Regions from separate parts of the Streptomyces sp. NPDC039423 genome, predicted to be linked through region 1. Evidence: riboswitches for the same ligand, from Rfam matches in the RefSeq annotation. Region 1 holds a riboswitch; the other holds the start of a gene.
The links. A riboswitch is a leader RNA that binds a small molecule or an ion and turns the genes downstream of it on or off. The one in region 1 is predicted to bind ZMP and ZTP.
Positions count from the first base shown of each region.

Region 2: another riboswitch for ZMP and ZTP. It lies ahead of ACZ7LK_RS07370 (serine hydroxymethyltransferase); the one in region 1 lies ahead of ACZ7LK_RS12420 (bifunctional 5,10-methylenetetrahydrofolate dehydrogenase/5,10-methenyltetrahydrofolate cyclohydrolase).

Region 1 covers NZ_JBVKAH010000003.1:351,616-358,747, reverse strand. The annotation lists gene exaC (acetaldehyde dehydrogenase ExaC) at 1-1,227, opposite strand, end outside; gene ACZ7LK_RS12425 (winged helix-turn-helix domain-containing protein) at 1,279-2,565, opposite strand; ZMP/ZTP riboswitch at 2,724-2,812, shown strand; gene ACZ7LK_RS12420 (bifunctional 5,10-methylenetetrahydrofolate dehydrogenase/5,10-methenyltetrahydrofolate cyclohydrolase) at 2,835-3,695, shown strand; gene ACZ7LK_RS12415 (SWIM zinc finger family protein) at 3,902-5,224, opposite strand; gene ACZ7LK_RS12410 (DEAD/DEAH box helicase) at 5,221-7,132, opposite strand, start outside.
Region 2 covers NZ_JBVKAH010000002.1:301,052-308,183, reverse strand. The annotation lists gene ACZ7LK_RS07385 (decaprenylphospho-beta-D-erythro-pentofuranosid-2-ulose 2-reductase) at 1-364, shown strand, start outside; gene ACZ7LK_RS07380 (2'-5' RNA ligase family protein) at 452-1,042, opposite strand; gene trpS (tryptophan--tRNA ligase) at 1,168-2,181, opposite strand; gene ACZ7LK_RS07370 (serine hydroxymethyltransferase) at 2,343-3,620, opposite strand; ZMP/ZTP riboswitch at 3,657-3,748, opposite strand; gene rocD (ornithine--oxo-acid transaminase) at 3,856-5,058, shown strand; gene pdxR (MocR-like pyridoxine biosynthesis transcription factor PdxR) at 5,148-6,584, opposite strand; gene ACZ7LK_RS07355 (carboxymuconolactone decarboxylase family protein) at 6,632-7,132, shown strand, end outside.

The DNA.
Region 1 (7,132 bases):
GACGACGGGGCCGAAGATCTCCTCCTGGAAGACCCGCATGCGGTTGTCGCCCTCGAAGACGGTCGGCTCGACGTAATAGCCGCCCGCCAGCTCACCGTCGTACTCGAGGCGCCGGCCACCGGTGAGGATCTTGGCGCCTTCCTGCTGGCCGATGTCGAGGTACGAGAGGATCTTGCGGAGCTGGTCGTGCGAGGCCTGAGCACCGATCATGGTGGCCGTGTCCAGGGGATGGCCCGGGACGATGCGCTCGGTGCGGGCCACGGCCGCCTCCAAGAACTCGCCGTAGTGGCCGCTCTGGACCAGCGCGCGCGACGGGCACGTGCACACCTCGCCCTGGTTCAGGGCGAACATGGTGAAGCCCTCCAGGGCCTTGTCACGGAAGTCGTCGTCCGCGGCCCACACGTCGTCGAAGAAGATGTTCGGCGACTTGCCGCCCAGCTCCAGGGTGACCGGTGTGATGTTCTCCGAGGCGTACTGCATGATCAGCCGCCCCGTGGTCGTCTCACCCGTGAAGGCGATCTTGGCGACGCGGGGGCTGGAGGCGAGCGGCTTGCCGGCCTCCGTGCCGTAGCCGTTGACGATGTTCACCACGCCGGGCGGGAGCAGGTCCGCGATCAGGCCCATCAGGACGTGGATGGACGCCGGGGTCTGCTCGGCCGGCTTCAGGACGACCGCGTTGCCCGCGGCCAGCGTCGGCGCCAGTTTCCAGACCGCCATCAGCAGCGGGAAGTTCCACGGGATGATCTGCGCCACCACCCCGAGCGGCTCGTGGAAGTGGTACGCGACGGTGTCCTCGTCCACCTCGCTCAGCGAGCCCTCCTGGGCGCGCAACGCGCCCGCGAAGTAGCGGAAGTGATCGATGGCGAGCGGCAGGTCGGCGGCCAGGGTCTCCCGGACCGGTTTGCCGTTCTCCCAGCTCTCCGCGACGGCCAGCCGCTCCAGGTTCGCCTCCATCCGGTCGGCGATCCGCAGCAGCACGCCCGCCCGCTCGGCCGGGGCGGTCCGGCCCCACGCGGGCGCGGCCGCGTGCGCCGCGTCCAGGGCGGCCTCGACGTCCTCGGCGGTGCCGCGGGCGATCTCGGTGAAGGGGCGGCCGTTGACGGGGCTCGGGTTCTCGAAGTACCGGCCGCGCGCGGGCGGCACGTAAGCGCCGCCGATCCAGTGGTCGTAGCGGGACTCGTACGAGACGATCGAGCCCTCACTGCCGGGCGCTGCGTAACGGGTCATGTGCGGAAGGCCTCCCTGGTGCGGCACCGCCGTCCGGTGCTCGCGGCGAGGCTAGGGACGCGGACGTTGCAACCGGGTTGCGCCGGCGCCGAGTTCCGCGTCCAGGGCCGTCAGGCGCGCCCGTACGGGGGCGAGGAGCGCCGCCGGCGCGCACGCCGCCAGGGACCGCCACACCTCCAGGTCGTCCTCGCCCCACGCGCTGTGCGCCCAGTCGGCGAGCAGCGCCGGGTCACCGCGCGCGATCAGCGCGGCACGCAGGTCCCCGGCCAGCCGCTCCCGCGCCCGCCGCACCGCCGGCGCGCACGAACCGGGCAGCAAGGGCCCGCCGTACCCGCCCAGCGCCGCGGCGACCGCACCGGACGCGAGCTTGCGCCGCACCGCCCCGAAGTCCGTGTCGACCGGCACCGCCAGCCGGTACGGGCGCGACCGCAGCACCCCGGGACCCAGTAGGCCCCGCAACCGGCTCAGTTCGGCCCGCAGGGTGACCGGGGTGACCGACTCGTCCTCGTACAGCGCCGCCAGCAGCTCCTCCCCGCCCAGGCCCCCCGGATGGTGGGCGAGCACCACCAGGATCTCGCTGTGCCGGCGACTCAGGCGCGTCCGCCGCCCGCCCGCCACCAGCACCGCCTCGTCCCTGCCCAGCGCCGACAGCCACCCATGGTCCCCGGCCGCCGGAGCCGGCCCCAGGAGGGCGAGGTGGGACTCCGCGGCCCGGGCCACCGCCTGGACGAACGCCAGGCTGTGCGGGTGCGCCAGCCGGTCGCCGCCCGTGATGTCCACCGCCCCCAGCAGCCGCCCGGTGCGCGGATCGTGCACCGGCGCCGCCGCGCACGTCCAGGCCTGCACCGACCGCCGGAAGTGCTCGGCGGTGAACACCTGGACCGGCCGGTCGACCGCGATCGCCGTACCGGGGGCGTTCGTGCCCGCCGCCGACTCGGCCCACCGCGCGCCCGCCACGAAGTTCATCCGGTCGGCCCGGCGCAGCGTCGCCGGGTGCCCCTCGACCCACAGGAGCCGCCCGTGCGCGTCGCAGACGGCGACCAGGTGCTCCCCGTCGCTCGCGTACGCGCCCATCAACTCCCGTACCACCGGCATCACCGCTGCCAGCGGATGACCGTCCCGGTGAGCGGCCAGCTCGTCCTCGTCCAGTTCCACGCACGCCGCGCCGTCCGGGCACACCCGGGCGCGCGCCGAGCGCCGCCACGAGTCGGCCACCACCGGCCGGACCGGCCCCTCCGGCCGGCCGCCCGCCGTGAACGCCTCGTGCGCGCGGTGTAGCGCCCGCGCCCGCTCCGCCGGATCGGCGTCCCGCTCCAAGGCCACCCATGGGTCGTTCACACGGCCCTCCCCATCGAGGTCTCCCGCTGCCGCCGCTGCCGCTGTGGCTGCCGCCGCTGACGTCCGCGCCCGGGCCATCGTCGTCGCGCGGGCCGGACTCCACAAGGGCGGGCGCGACGGGGCACCCGGGGGGCGATGGGGAACGGTCCCGTAGAGTGGTGGCGGGCCGTGACTGGCGCTTGGGTGGAGTACCACCGGGGAGCGGCCCGGCGGACCGACGCCACTGCCGCGCGCCTGGGCGATCCACTGACGACCGCTCAGGAGCCCGCATGTCCACCACTCCCGCCACCGCCCGCCTCATGGACGGCAGCGGCCTCGCCCGCCGCCTCGTCGAGGAGACCGCCGCCCGCGCCGCCGACCTCACCCGGCGCACCGGCACCCGGCCGTGCCTCGCCACCGTCCTGGTCGGCGCCGACCCCGCCTCCGTGACGTACGTGAAGATGAAGCGGGCCCGCTGCGAGAAGGCCGGCATCCGTTCCCGCCACGTCGAGCTGCCCGCCACCACGACCACCGCCGAACTGGTGGCCACGCTCGAAAACCTGTCGAACGACCCCGAGGTGCACGGCATCCTGCTCCAGCACCCGGTCGGCCCCGGCATCGACGAGCGGGCGGCGTTCGAGGCGATCGCCCCCGAGAAGGACGTCGACGGCGTGACCTTCAGCTCCTTCGCGACGATGAGCTTCGGCCTGCCCGGGTTCGTCTCCTGCACGCCGGGCGGCATCATGCGGCTGCTCGACGCGTACGGCGTCGACCCGGCCGGCAAGCGCGCGGTCGTGGTCGGCCGCAGCGCCATCCTCGGCAAGCCCGCCGGCATGCTGCTGCTGGCGCGGAACGCCACGGTCACCTACTGCCACTCGCACACGGCCGACCTGTCCGCGGCCGTACGTGAGGCCGACATCCTGGTCGCCGCGGTCGGGCGGCCCCGCTTCATCAAGGGCGAGGACATCAAGCCCGGCGCGGTCGTCATCGACGCGGGCTACAACCCCGGCAACGTGGGTGACGTCGACTTCGAGACCGCCGCCACCCGCGCGAGCCTGATCACCCCCGTGCCCGGCGGCGTCGGCCCGATGACCATCGCGGTGCTGCTCGCCCAGACGGTGGACGCGGCGGAGCGCGGGCTCTCCCGCTGACCGGGGGCGGGGCGCAGCGGGCGTGGCGTGGCGTAGGTGGGGCCGAGGCGTGCGGGCGGGGGCCGGGGCGTGCCACCTGGGCGTCCGACCGGAGCCCCGGCGGATCCGTGCCGGGGCCCCTGCGCACGCCCCGGGCGCCCACACCCGGCGCCCGGTCGGGCGCCCGGAGCGGGGCGCCAACGGTACGGACGGCCGGAGCGACCGTCCTAGGCGTCGGTTTCCGGGGTGACCGCCAGGACGCTCGCCAGGGCGGCGGCCGGATCGGGATCGGGCGGCCCGGCGGGTACCCAGGCCCGGTCCGGCTCCTCGCGGTACGGCCACCAGCGGCCCTCGCCGTCCAGCCGGAGCTGCGCGCCCGCGCCCGTCACCGTCCAGCACCCGGGGCGGTCCGCCCGCAACGGGGGACGCTCGCCGTCCTCCCAGGCAGCGGCGAGCCGCGCTTCGGCCCGCGCCAGCAGCTCCGGACCGGGCTCCGGGTGCGCCTCCAGCACGGCCAGCCCCTCGGCGCCGCCCAGCCGCCACGCGCGCGTGGCCACGTCCAGGCCTGCCCGGCGACGGCCGGTCCCCGAGGCGAGCCGCTCCAGGGCGGCCGCTCCCCAGGCGGCGGAGGCGGCCAGCCGGACGGCGTCCTGTTCCGCCGTCAGCACGGCCTCCGGGAGCCGGTCCTCGTGCCCCGGCGACAGCGCGTCGGCCAGCATCCGGTGCGCCCGGGCCGCCGCGTCGGCCGCCAGGGCCTCCAGCGCCGCCGGGTCGACACCCGGCCCGGGCCCGGCCTCGGTGTCCAGCGACGGCGGCTCCCCGGGTGACTCCGGCAGCGGGGGCGGCGCGGGCAGTGGCGGGAGGATGTCCCGCGCGGCGAACGCCTCGTCCGCCCGTACCCCCGGGACACCGTCCCCGGCCGGTTCCTCCCCGTCCCCGGTGACCGGGCCTCCCGCCGGAGCCCGGCGGCCCGCCAGGGCGGAGCCGCGTGCCTGCACCTCGTCGAGCAGCCGCCGCTCCCCACGGCCCCGCACCAGCAGCAGCACGAAGGGGTCCTCGTCCAGCAGCCGCGCCACCTGGTAGCTCAGCGCCGCCGTGTGCGGACAGTGGTCCCAGGCGTCACAGGTGCAGGCGGGCTCCAGGTCGCCGATCCCGGGCAGCAGTTCGATGCCGGCCGCCGCCGCGTCCTCCACCAGGTCCGGAGGCATGTCCCGGTCCAGGAGGGCGGCCAGGTGGCCGGCCCGGTCCGCGGCCATGTCCAGGAACCGGTCCCACTCCTCATCGGTCAGCTCCCGCAGCAGCACGTCCCCGCGCTGTGCCGTACCGTCGGGGTCCCGCACCACGGCGGTGATCCGTCCGGGACGGACCGACACGGCGCCCACCGCGCCGTCCCGCGCCCGTTTGCGGCCCTTTTTGAGCTGCTGGGCGTCGAGCGCCGTGTCCTCCAGGGCCTTGAGCCACGCGAGCCCCCACCAGGTCCGGGCGAAACCCCGGCCCCGGGCGGGCGGCAGCGCCGCGAACGTACGCTCGTCATCACCGTCGCGGCTCATCGCCCGCTCCCTCGCAGTTCCACCAGCTCCGCCAGTTCGGCGTCGGTCAGTTCGGTCAGTCCGGTCAGGGCGCCGTCCTCGCCGGAGCCGAGCACGGAGTCGGCCAGCTCCCTCTTGCGCGCCAGCATGGCCGCGATGCGGTCCTCGACGGTGCCCTCCGCGATCAGCCGGTGCACCTGCACGGGCTGGGTCTGCCCGATGCGGTACGCCCGGTCCGTCGCCTGGGCCTCGACCGCCGGGTTCCACCAGCGGTCGTAGTGCACGACGTGACCCGCGCGGGTGAGGTTGAGCCCGGTGCCCGCCGCCTTCAACGACAGCAGGAAGACCGGCACTTCACCCGCCTGGAACCGGTTCACCAGCGCCTCCCGCTCCGCCACCGGGGTCCCGCCGTGCAGGAAGCCGGTACGCACGCCCCGGGCCGCCAGGTGCCGCTCCAGCAGTCTGGCCATGCCCACGTACTGGGTGAACACCAGCACGCTCGCGCCCTCGGCCAGGATGGTGTCGAGCAGCTCGTCCAGCAGCTCCAGCTTCCCGGAGCGGCCGGAGGTCGTCGGCCGTTCCTCCTTGAGGTACTGCGCCGGATGGTTGCAGATCTGTTTGAGCGCCGTGAGCAGGGCGAGCACCAGGCCCCGGCGTTCCATGCCGCCGGCCGCCGCGACGGCCTCCAGGGTCTCGCGGACGACCGCCTCGTAGAGGCCCGCCTGCTCAGGCGTGAGGGACACCGTACGGTCGGTCTCCGTCTTGGGCGGCAGCTCCGGGGCGATCCCGGGATCCGATTTGCGGCGCCGCAGCAGGAACGGCCCCACCAGCGCCGCCAGTCGCCGCGCGGCGGCCGGGTCGGCGCCGCCCTCCACGGCACGGGCGTACCGGCTGCGGAAGGTCCCCAAGGGTCCGAGGAGCCCCGGGGTGGTCCAGTCGAGGACGGCCCACAGCTCGGAGAGGTTGTTCTCCACCGGGGTGCCGGTCAGGGCGACCCGTGCCTTGGCGCCGATGGTACGGAGCTGCCGGGCGGTGGCCGAGTAGGGGTTCTTCACGTGCTGGGCCTCGTCGGCGACGACCATGCCCCAGCGCACCGCCGCGAGCGCGGCCGTGTCGAGTCGCATGGTGCCGTACGTGGTCAGGACGAACTCGCCGTCCGTCAGGCCCTCCAGGTCCCGGCCGGAGCCGTGGAAGCGGCGTACCGGGGTGCCCGGCGCGAACCTCTCCACCTCGCGCTGCCAGTTGCCCATCAGGGACGTCGGGCAGACGACCAGCGTGGGTCCCGCGGCGGACGCGTCGGTCTGCCGGTGCAGGTGCAGCGAGATGAGGGTGATCGTCTTGCCCAGGCCCATGTCGTCGGCGAGACAGGCGCCGAGACCCAGCGAGGTCATCCGGTGCAGCCAGTTCAGCCCGCGTAGCTGGTAGTCGCGCAGGGTCGCGGCGAGCGCGGCGGGCTGCCCGATCTCCTGCCGGTCCGCCCCCCGGCGGCCCTCGGGGTCGGCGAGCCGGTCGCGCAGCGCCCGAAGCCACCCGGACGGCCGGACGTCGACCTGGCGCCCGTCCACCTCCGCCGTGCCGGTCAGTACGGCGCCGAGCGCGTCGATCGGGGTGACCTTGCGGTCGCGGTGCTCGCGGGCGCGGCGGGCCTCATCCGGGTCGATCAGCACCCACTGGTCCCGCAGCCGCACCACGGGCCGTCCGGCCTCGGCGAGCCGGTCCAGCTCGGCGCGGGTCAGTTCCTGGCCGCCCAGGGCGAAGCGCCAGTCGAAGGCGAGGAGGGCGTCGGCGGACAGGAAGGACGGCAGGCCGGAACGGCCCTCGTCGGACGCGGGTCCGCCCGGAGGGCCGATGACGGCGCTCGCGGTCAGCGTGCGCGCCAGCCGCCTGGGCCAGTGCACCTGGACGCCGGTGGCGGCCAGCGCCCGCGCG
Region 2 (7,132 bases), on a different contig from region 1:
CCAGGCCCAGGGCCACGGCTCGCTGGTGGTGCTGTCGTCGGTGGCCGGGGAGCGGGCCCGGCGGGCCAATTTCATCTACGGCTCCAGCAAGGCCGGGCTCGACGCCTTCGCCCAGGGCCTGGGTGACGCGCTGCACGGCACGGGCGTGCACGTGATGATCGTCCGGCCCGGCTTCGTCCGGACGGGGATGACGGCCGGGATGCCGGAGGCGCCGCTGGCGACGACCCCGGAGGCGGTGGCGCACGCCATCGAGCTGGGGCTGCGGCGCCGCTCGGAGACGGTGTGGGTGCCGGGCGCGCTGCGGCCGGTGATGGCGGCCGTGCGGCACCTGCCGCGCCCGCTCTTCCGGCGCCTGCCGATGTGACGACTGCCGGGCGGCCGGGGCCGGTCCGCACCGGGGCCTGGCCGGGTCCGGACGTGCTCCGGACGGGCCGGACCGGCGCCGGGTGCGTCAGCCCCGGGTGGTGGCCGGCTCGTCGACCGGTGAGCCCTGGGCGGGTACCGACGGCCCGGGGCGGCCGGTGCCGAAGTCGTACTCGGACAGCTTGCGCCACACCCCGTCCGCGCCCTGCTCGTACAGCGCGAAGGAGCCGACGGTCCACGCCGCCTCGAAGTCCGCCAGCTCCTCGTACGCCCGGTCCATCGCCTGCTCGGAGATGCCGTGCGCCACGGTGACGTGCGGGTGGTACGGGAACTGGAGCTCCCGCTCCAGCGGGCCGGAGGTGTCCCGGACCCGCTGCTGGAGCCAGGAGCAGGCCGCCGCGCCCTCCACCACCTGGACGAAGACGACCGGCGACAGCGGCCGGAAGGTGCCCGTGCCCGACAGCCGCATCGGGAAGGCCCGGGAGGCCGCCGCGACCTCGGCGAGGTGCGCCCGGACCGCGGGCAGCCGGGCCGCCTCGACCTGGGTCGGCGGGAGCAGGGTGACGTGCGTGGGGATGCCGTGCGCGGCGGGATCCCCGAAGCCCGCGCGCCGCTCCTGGAGCAGGCTGCCGTAGGGCTCCGGGACCGCGATCGAAACGCCGAGCGTTACGGTCCCCACGTCGTTCTCCTCATGTGTCGAATCGGTCGTCGTCGTCTTCCGCCGCCAGTGTGGCGGCTGGACCCGTCGCGTGGCCAGAGTCGTTGGTTCCGGCACCGGTGCGCCGGACCCCGCGGGGGCGGGGCTCAGTGCTTGGCCGGCAGGAAGCCCACCTTCTCGTACGTCTGGGCGAGCGTCTCGCCGGCGACCGCGCGGGCCTTCTCCGCGCCCTTGGCCAGGATCGAGTCCAGCGTCTCGGGGTCGTCCAGATATTCCTGGGTGCGGGTCCGGAACGGGGTGACGAAGTCGACCATGATCTCCGCCAGGTCGGTCTTCAGCGCGCCGTACAGCTTGCCCTCGTAGCTCCGCTCCAGGTCGGGGACGGGGGTGCCGGTGAGGGTGGACATGATCGTCAGCAGGTTGCTGACGCCCGGCTTGTCGACAGGGTCGAAGCGGATCACGGTGTCGGTGTCGGTCACCGCGCTCTTCACCTTCTTCGCGGTCGCCTTCGGCTCGTCCAGGAGGTTGATCAGGCCCTTCGGGGTGGAGGCCGACTTGCTCATCTTGACCGCCGGGTCCTGGAGGTCGTAGATCTTCGCCGTCTCCTTCAGGATGTACGGAGCGGGGACGGTGAACGTCTCACCGAAACGGGCGTTGAAACGCTCGGCGAGGTCGCGGGTCAGCTCGATGTGCTGGCGCTGGTCCTCGCCCACCGGCACCTGCTCGGCCTGGTACAGCAGGATGTCCGCGACCTGGAGGATCGGGTAGGTGAACAGGCCGACCGTGGCCCGGTCGGCGCCCTGCTTGGCGGACTTGTCCTTGAACTGGGTCATGCGGGAGGCCTCGCCGAAGCCGGTCAGGCAGTTCATGACCCAGCCGAGCTGGGCGTGCTCGGGGACGTGGCTCTGGACGAAGAGCGTGCAGCGCTCCGGGTCGAGGCCCGCGGCGAGGAGCTGGGCGGCGGCGAGCCGGGTGTTGGCCCGCAGCTCCGCCGGGTCCTGCGGGACGGTGATCGCGTGCAGGTCGACGACCATGTAGAAGGCGTCGTGGGTCTCCTGGAGCGCCACCCACTGGCGGACCGCACCGAGGTAATTGCCGAGGTGGAAGGAGCCGGCGGTGGGCTGGATCCCGGAGAGCACGCGAGGACGATCAGAGGCCATGTCCCTCATTCTCTCAGTTGCCGCCGACAGGTCGGGAACGCCGCCGGATGAGACGAGCGACACAGGTCCCCCGGCGGCCCGCCCCGGCGCCGACGGGCCGGGACGGGACGGGCGGCGGGGCGCCCGTCGGGGCCCGGTGCGGCCGGGCCCCGGCCGGGCCGTCAGACGGGGATGCCGGGGGCCGGGTGGGCAGCCATCAGCTCGGCGACCTCGGCCCGGACCGCAGCCAGGGCGGCCTCGTCGCCGGTACGGGCGGCCGTGACGCCCCGGTCGATCCAGCCGGCGACCGCCGCCATGTCCCCGGTGCCGAGCCCGCGGGAGGTGAGGGACGGGGTGCCAATGCGGATGCCGGAGGGGTCGAAGGGCTTGCGGGTGTCGTAGGGGACGGTGTTGTAGTTCACGACGATGCCGGCCCGGTCCAGGGCCTTCGCGGCGACCTTGCCGGGCACGTCCCTGGACGTGAGGTCCATCAGGACCAGGTGGTTGTCCGTACCGCCGGAGACCAGGTCGAAGCCACGGGCGATGAGCTCGACGGCGAGGGCCTTGGCGTTGGCGACGACCTGCTGCGCGTAGTTGCGGAAGGACGGCTGGGACGCCTCGCGGAGGGCGACCGCGATGGCGGCGGTGGTCTGGTTGTGGGGGCCGCCCTGGAGGCCGGGGAAGACCGCCTTGTCGATGGCCCTGGCGTGCTCCTCGCGGCACATGAGCATCGCGCCGCGCGGGCCGCGCAGCGTCTTGTGGGTGGTGGTGGAGATGACGTCGGCGTGCGGCACCGGCGAGGGGTGGGCGCCGCCCGCGATCAGGCCGGCGATGTGGGCGATGTCGGCGACCAGGACGGCGCCCGCCTCGCGGGCGATCTCCGCGAAGGCGGCGAAGTCGATGGTGCGGGGCAGCGCGGTGCCGCCGCAGAAGATGATCCTGGGCCGCTCCTTGAGGGCCAGCTCCCGCACCTCGTCGAAGTCGATCAGCCCGGTGTCCCGGCGCACGCCGTACTGGACGCCGCGGAACCAGGAGCCGGTCACCGAGACGCCCCAGCCGTGGGTGAGGTGACCGCCCATCGGCAGGGCCATGCCCATCACGGTGTCGCCGGGCTCGGCGAAGGCGAGGTGGACGGCGAGGTTGGCCGGGGAGCCGGAGTAGGGCTGGACGTTGGCGTGGTCGACGCCGAACAGGGCCTTGGCGCGGCCGACGGCGAGCAGCTCGACCTGGTCGATGTTCTGCTGGCCCTCGTAGTAGCGCCGGCCCGGGTAGCCCTCGCTGTACTTGTTCTGGAGGACGGTCCCGGAGGCCTCCAGGACGGCCTGCGAGACGTAGTTCTCGCTGGGGATCAGCCGCAGCGTCTCGGACTGGAGCCGCTCCTCCGCGCCGACGAGCGCGGCGATCTCGGGGTCGCCCGCGGCGAGGGCGGGATGGTGCGCGGGAAGGGGAAGGCTGGTCATGGCGTCCTCCAGGGGGCCGGCAGCACGGACGAGGTCGTGGGGTGCCCAGGCGGGCGGCACCCTCGTGTGGTCTGCCGCGCACGGCTCCCCCGGGGTCGCTTCCCCGTACGCCAGTCGCCGTGCGTACCGGTCACCTTAAGGGGTGTCTCGCCGCGAGGTTTCCCCGTCCGTATGGCGAGCGACGATAGAAGGGGGCGCCACCACCGCCCCACGCCGCAGGACGAACGGAGACCCCGTGTCGAGAACACAAGAGGCGATCGCTTCCGCGGAGGCGCACAGCGCGCACAACTACCACCCGTTGCCCGTCGTCGTCTCCACGGCGGAGGGGGCCTGGATGACCGATGTCGAGGGGCGCCGCTACCTCGACATGCTGGCGGGCTACTCGGCGCTCAACTTCGGCCACGGCAACCGCCGGCTGATCGAGGCCGCCAAGGCGCAACTGGAGCGGGTGACGCTGACGTCGAGGGCGTTCCACCACGACCGGTTCGCCGACTTCTGCGAGCAGCTCGCCGAGTTCTGCGGCATGGAGATGGTGCTGCCGATGAACACCGGGGCGGAGGCGGTGGAGACCGCCGTGAAGACCGCCCGCAAGTGGGGGTACCGGGCCAAGGGCGTGCCGGACGGCATGGCGAAGATCATCGTCGCGGCGGACAACTTCCACGGCCGGACGACCACGATCGTCAGCTTCTCCACCGACCCCGAGGCGCGGGCGGACTACGGGCCCTACACGCCGGGGTTCGAGATCGTGCCGTACGGGGACCTGGCGGCGCTGGACCTGGCGATGACGGACAACACCGTGGCCGTGCTGCTGGAGCCCATCCAGGGCGAGGCGGGCGTGCTGGTGCCGCCGGCCGGGTACCTGCCGGCGGTCCGGGAGCTGACCCGGCAGCGGAACGTGCTGTTCATCGCGGACGAGATCCAGTCGGGCCTCGGCCGCACGGGCCGGACGTTCGCGTGCGAACACGAGGGCGTGGTCCCGGACATGTACGTGCTGGGCAAGGCCCTGGGCGGCGGCGTGGTGCCGGTGTCGGCGGTCGTGTCGAGCGCGGCGGTCCTGGGGGTGCACCGGCCGGGCGAGCACGGGTCGACGTTCGGCGGGAACCCGCTGGCCTGCGCGGTGGCCCTGGAGGTGCTGGCGATGCTGCGCACCGGCGAGTACCAGCAGCGGGCGGCCGAGCTGGGCGACCACCTCCACCACGAGCTGGGGCTCATGGTGGGCGGCGGCGCCGTGGAGGCGGTGCGCGGGCGCGGCCTGTGGGCGGGCGTGGACGTCGTGCCGGCCCTGGGCACGGGCCGGGAGATCTCGGAGAAGCTGATGGACCGCGGGGTCCTGGTGAAGGACACCCACGGCTCGACGATCCGGATCGCCCCGCCGCTGGTGATCGGCAAGGAGGACCTGGACTTCGCGCTGGAGCAGTTGCGCCAGGTCCTGCGGTGACGGCGGCCCCCGGCGGGGCGGCGGCCGGGCCCGGCGGGGCGGCCGGTAGGCCCGGCGGGGGGAGCCGGTAGGCCCGGCGGCGCGGCGGGTCAGGGCAGCGCCCGGCACAGCGCGTCCAGGGCGCCGGACCAGGCGCTGTCCGTCGGGGTGGCGTAGCCCACCACCAGCGCGTCGCGGCCGGGCGGCACGTCCGGGTGGCGGAAGCGGTCCAGGCCCTGGACGGCCAGGCCCTGCCAGGCGGCCGCCTGGACGACGGACCGCTCGGTGCCGTGCGGGAGTTCCAGCACGGCGTGCAGCCCGGCCGCGATGCCGCTCACCCGGATGTCCGGCGCCCGCTCGGCGAGCGCGGCCACGAGCTGGTCGCGCCGCCGGCGGTAGCGCAGCCGCATGCCGCGCACGTGCCGGTCGTAGGCGCCCGAGCGGATGAACTCCGCCAGCGTGAGCTGGTCCAGGGCGCTGGACACCCAGTCGGCGTGCCCCTTCGCCGCCAGCACGTCCCCCACCAGCGCCTCCGGGAGCACCATCCAGCCCAGCCGCAGCCCGGGCGTCAGGGACTTGCTCGCCGTACCGAGGTGGACCACCCGCTCGGGGTCCAGGCCCTGGAGGGCGCCGACCGGCTGGCGGTCGTAGCGGAACTCGCCGTCGTAGTCGTCCTCCAGGATCAGCCCGCCCGTGCGGCGGGCCCAGTCCACGGCGGCGGCGCGCCGGTCAGGTGGCAGCGCGCCGCCGAGCGGGAACTGGTGGGCGGCCGTGATCAGCAGGGCGCCCTGGCGGTCCAGCTCGCCGGTGCGGGTGCCGTGTTCGTCGTACGGCAGCGCGGGGGTGGCCAGTCCGGCCGCGGCGAGCAGGTTCCGGTGGATGTCGAGCCCGTACGACTCGACGGCGACCTCCCGCACCTTCCGCGCGCGCAGCACCCGGGCCATCAGCCGCAGCCCGTGGACGAAGCCGGAGCAGACGACGATGCGGTCCGGGTCGGCGTGGACGCCCCGGGCCCGTGCCAGGTAGTCGGCGAGGGCGGTGCGCAGTTCGATCCGGCCGTGCGCCCCGCCGTAGCCGAGCGCCTCGTTCGGGGCGGACGCCAGCGCGCGGCGGGCCGCCTTGAGCCACTCGCCCCGGGGGAAGGACCCCAGGTCCGGGGTGCCCGGGTGCAGGGTGTGCGCGGCCGGGCGGCGGGTGGACGGGCGGCGGGGCGGGGGCGGGGCGGACGGCGCGCCGCCCCGGGTGGGGGTGCGGGCCGGCGCGGCCCGGCCGGGACGGGGGGCGGCACGGTCGGCGACCCGGGTGCCGGAGCCCTGCCGGGCGGTGAGCCAGCCCTCGGCGACGAGTTCGGCGTAGGCGTCGGCGACCGTGTTGCGGGCCACGCCCAGGTCGGCGGCGAGCGACCGGGAGGACGGCAGCCGGCTCCCGGGCGCGAGCCGCCCGCTGCGGACGGCCTCCCGCAGGGCCTCCATCAGACCGGAGCGCAGTCCGCGGCCCCGTAGCTCCAGGTGCAGGTCGGCACCGAAAGTGGCCCAGGAATCCGTCATGGAAGTGGACCATACCGGTGCGCCACACGCCCCGTACGGTCGTAGCCATGACGACAGAGACGAAGACCACCGAGTACGCGAGCGAGCACACCCCCCGCCTCGCCTGGACCGACCACGCGCCCGAGGTGTTCAAGGCCATGGTCCGGCTGGACGCCGCGGCGCGGCAGGGCCTCGACCCGGTGCTCCTCGAACTGGTGAAGATCCGGGCCTCGCAGCTCAACCACTGCGCCTACTGCCTCGACATGCACACCAAGGACGCGCTGGCGGCCGGTGAGTCGGTGGAGCGGATCATCCAGCTCAGCGCCTGGGAGGAGTCGCGCCACTACTACACCGCGAGGGAACTGGCGGCGATCGAACTGACGGAGGCGGTCACGGTCCTGACGGACGGTTTCGTCCCCGACGAGGTGTACGAGAAGGCGGCGAAGCAGTTCGACGAGAGGGAACTGGCCCAGCTCATCGCCGCGATCACCGTCATCAACGCCTGGAACCGGTTCGCCGTCACCAGCCGGCTGGTGCCGGGCCACTACACACCGGGGCAGTTCGCCGGG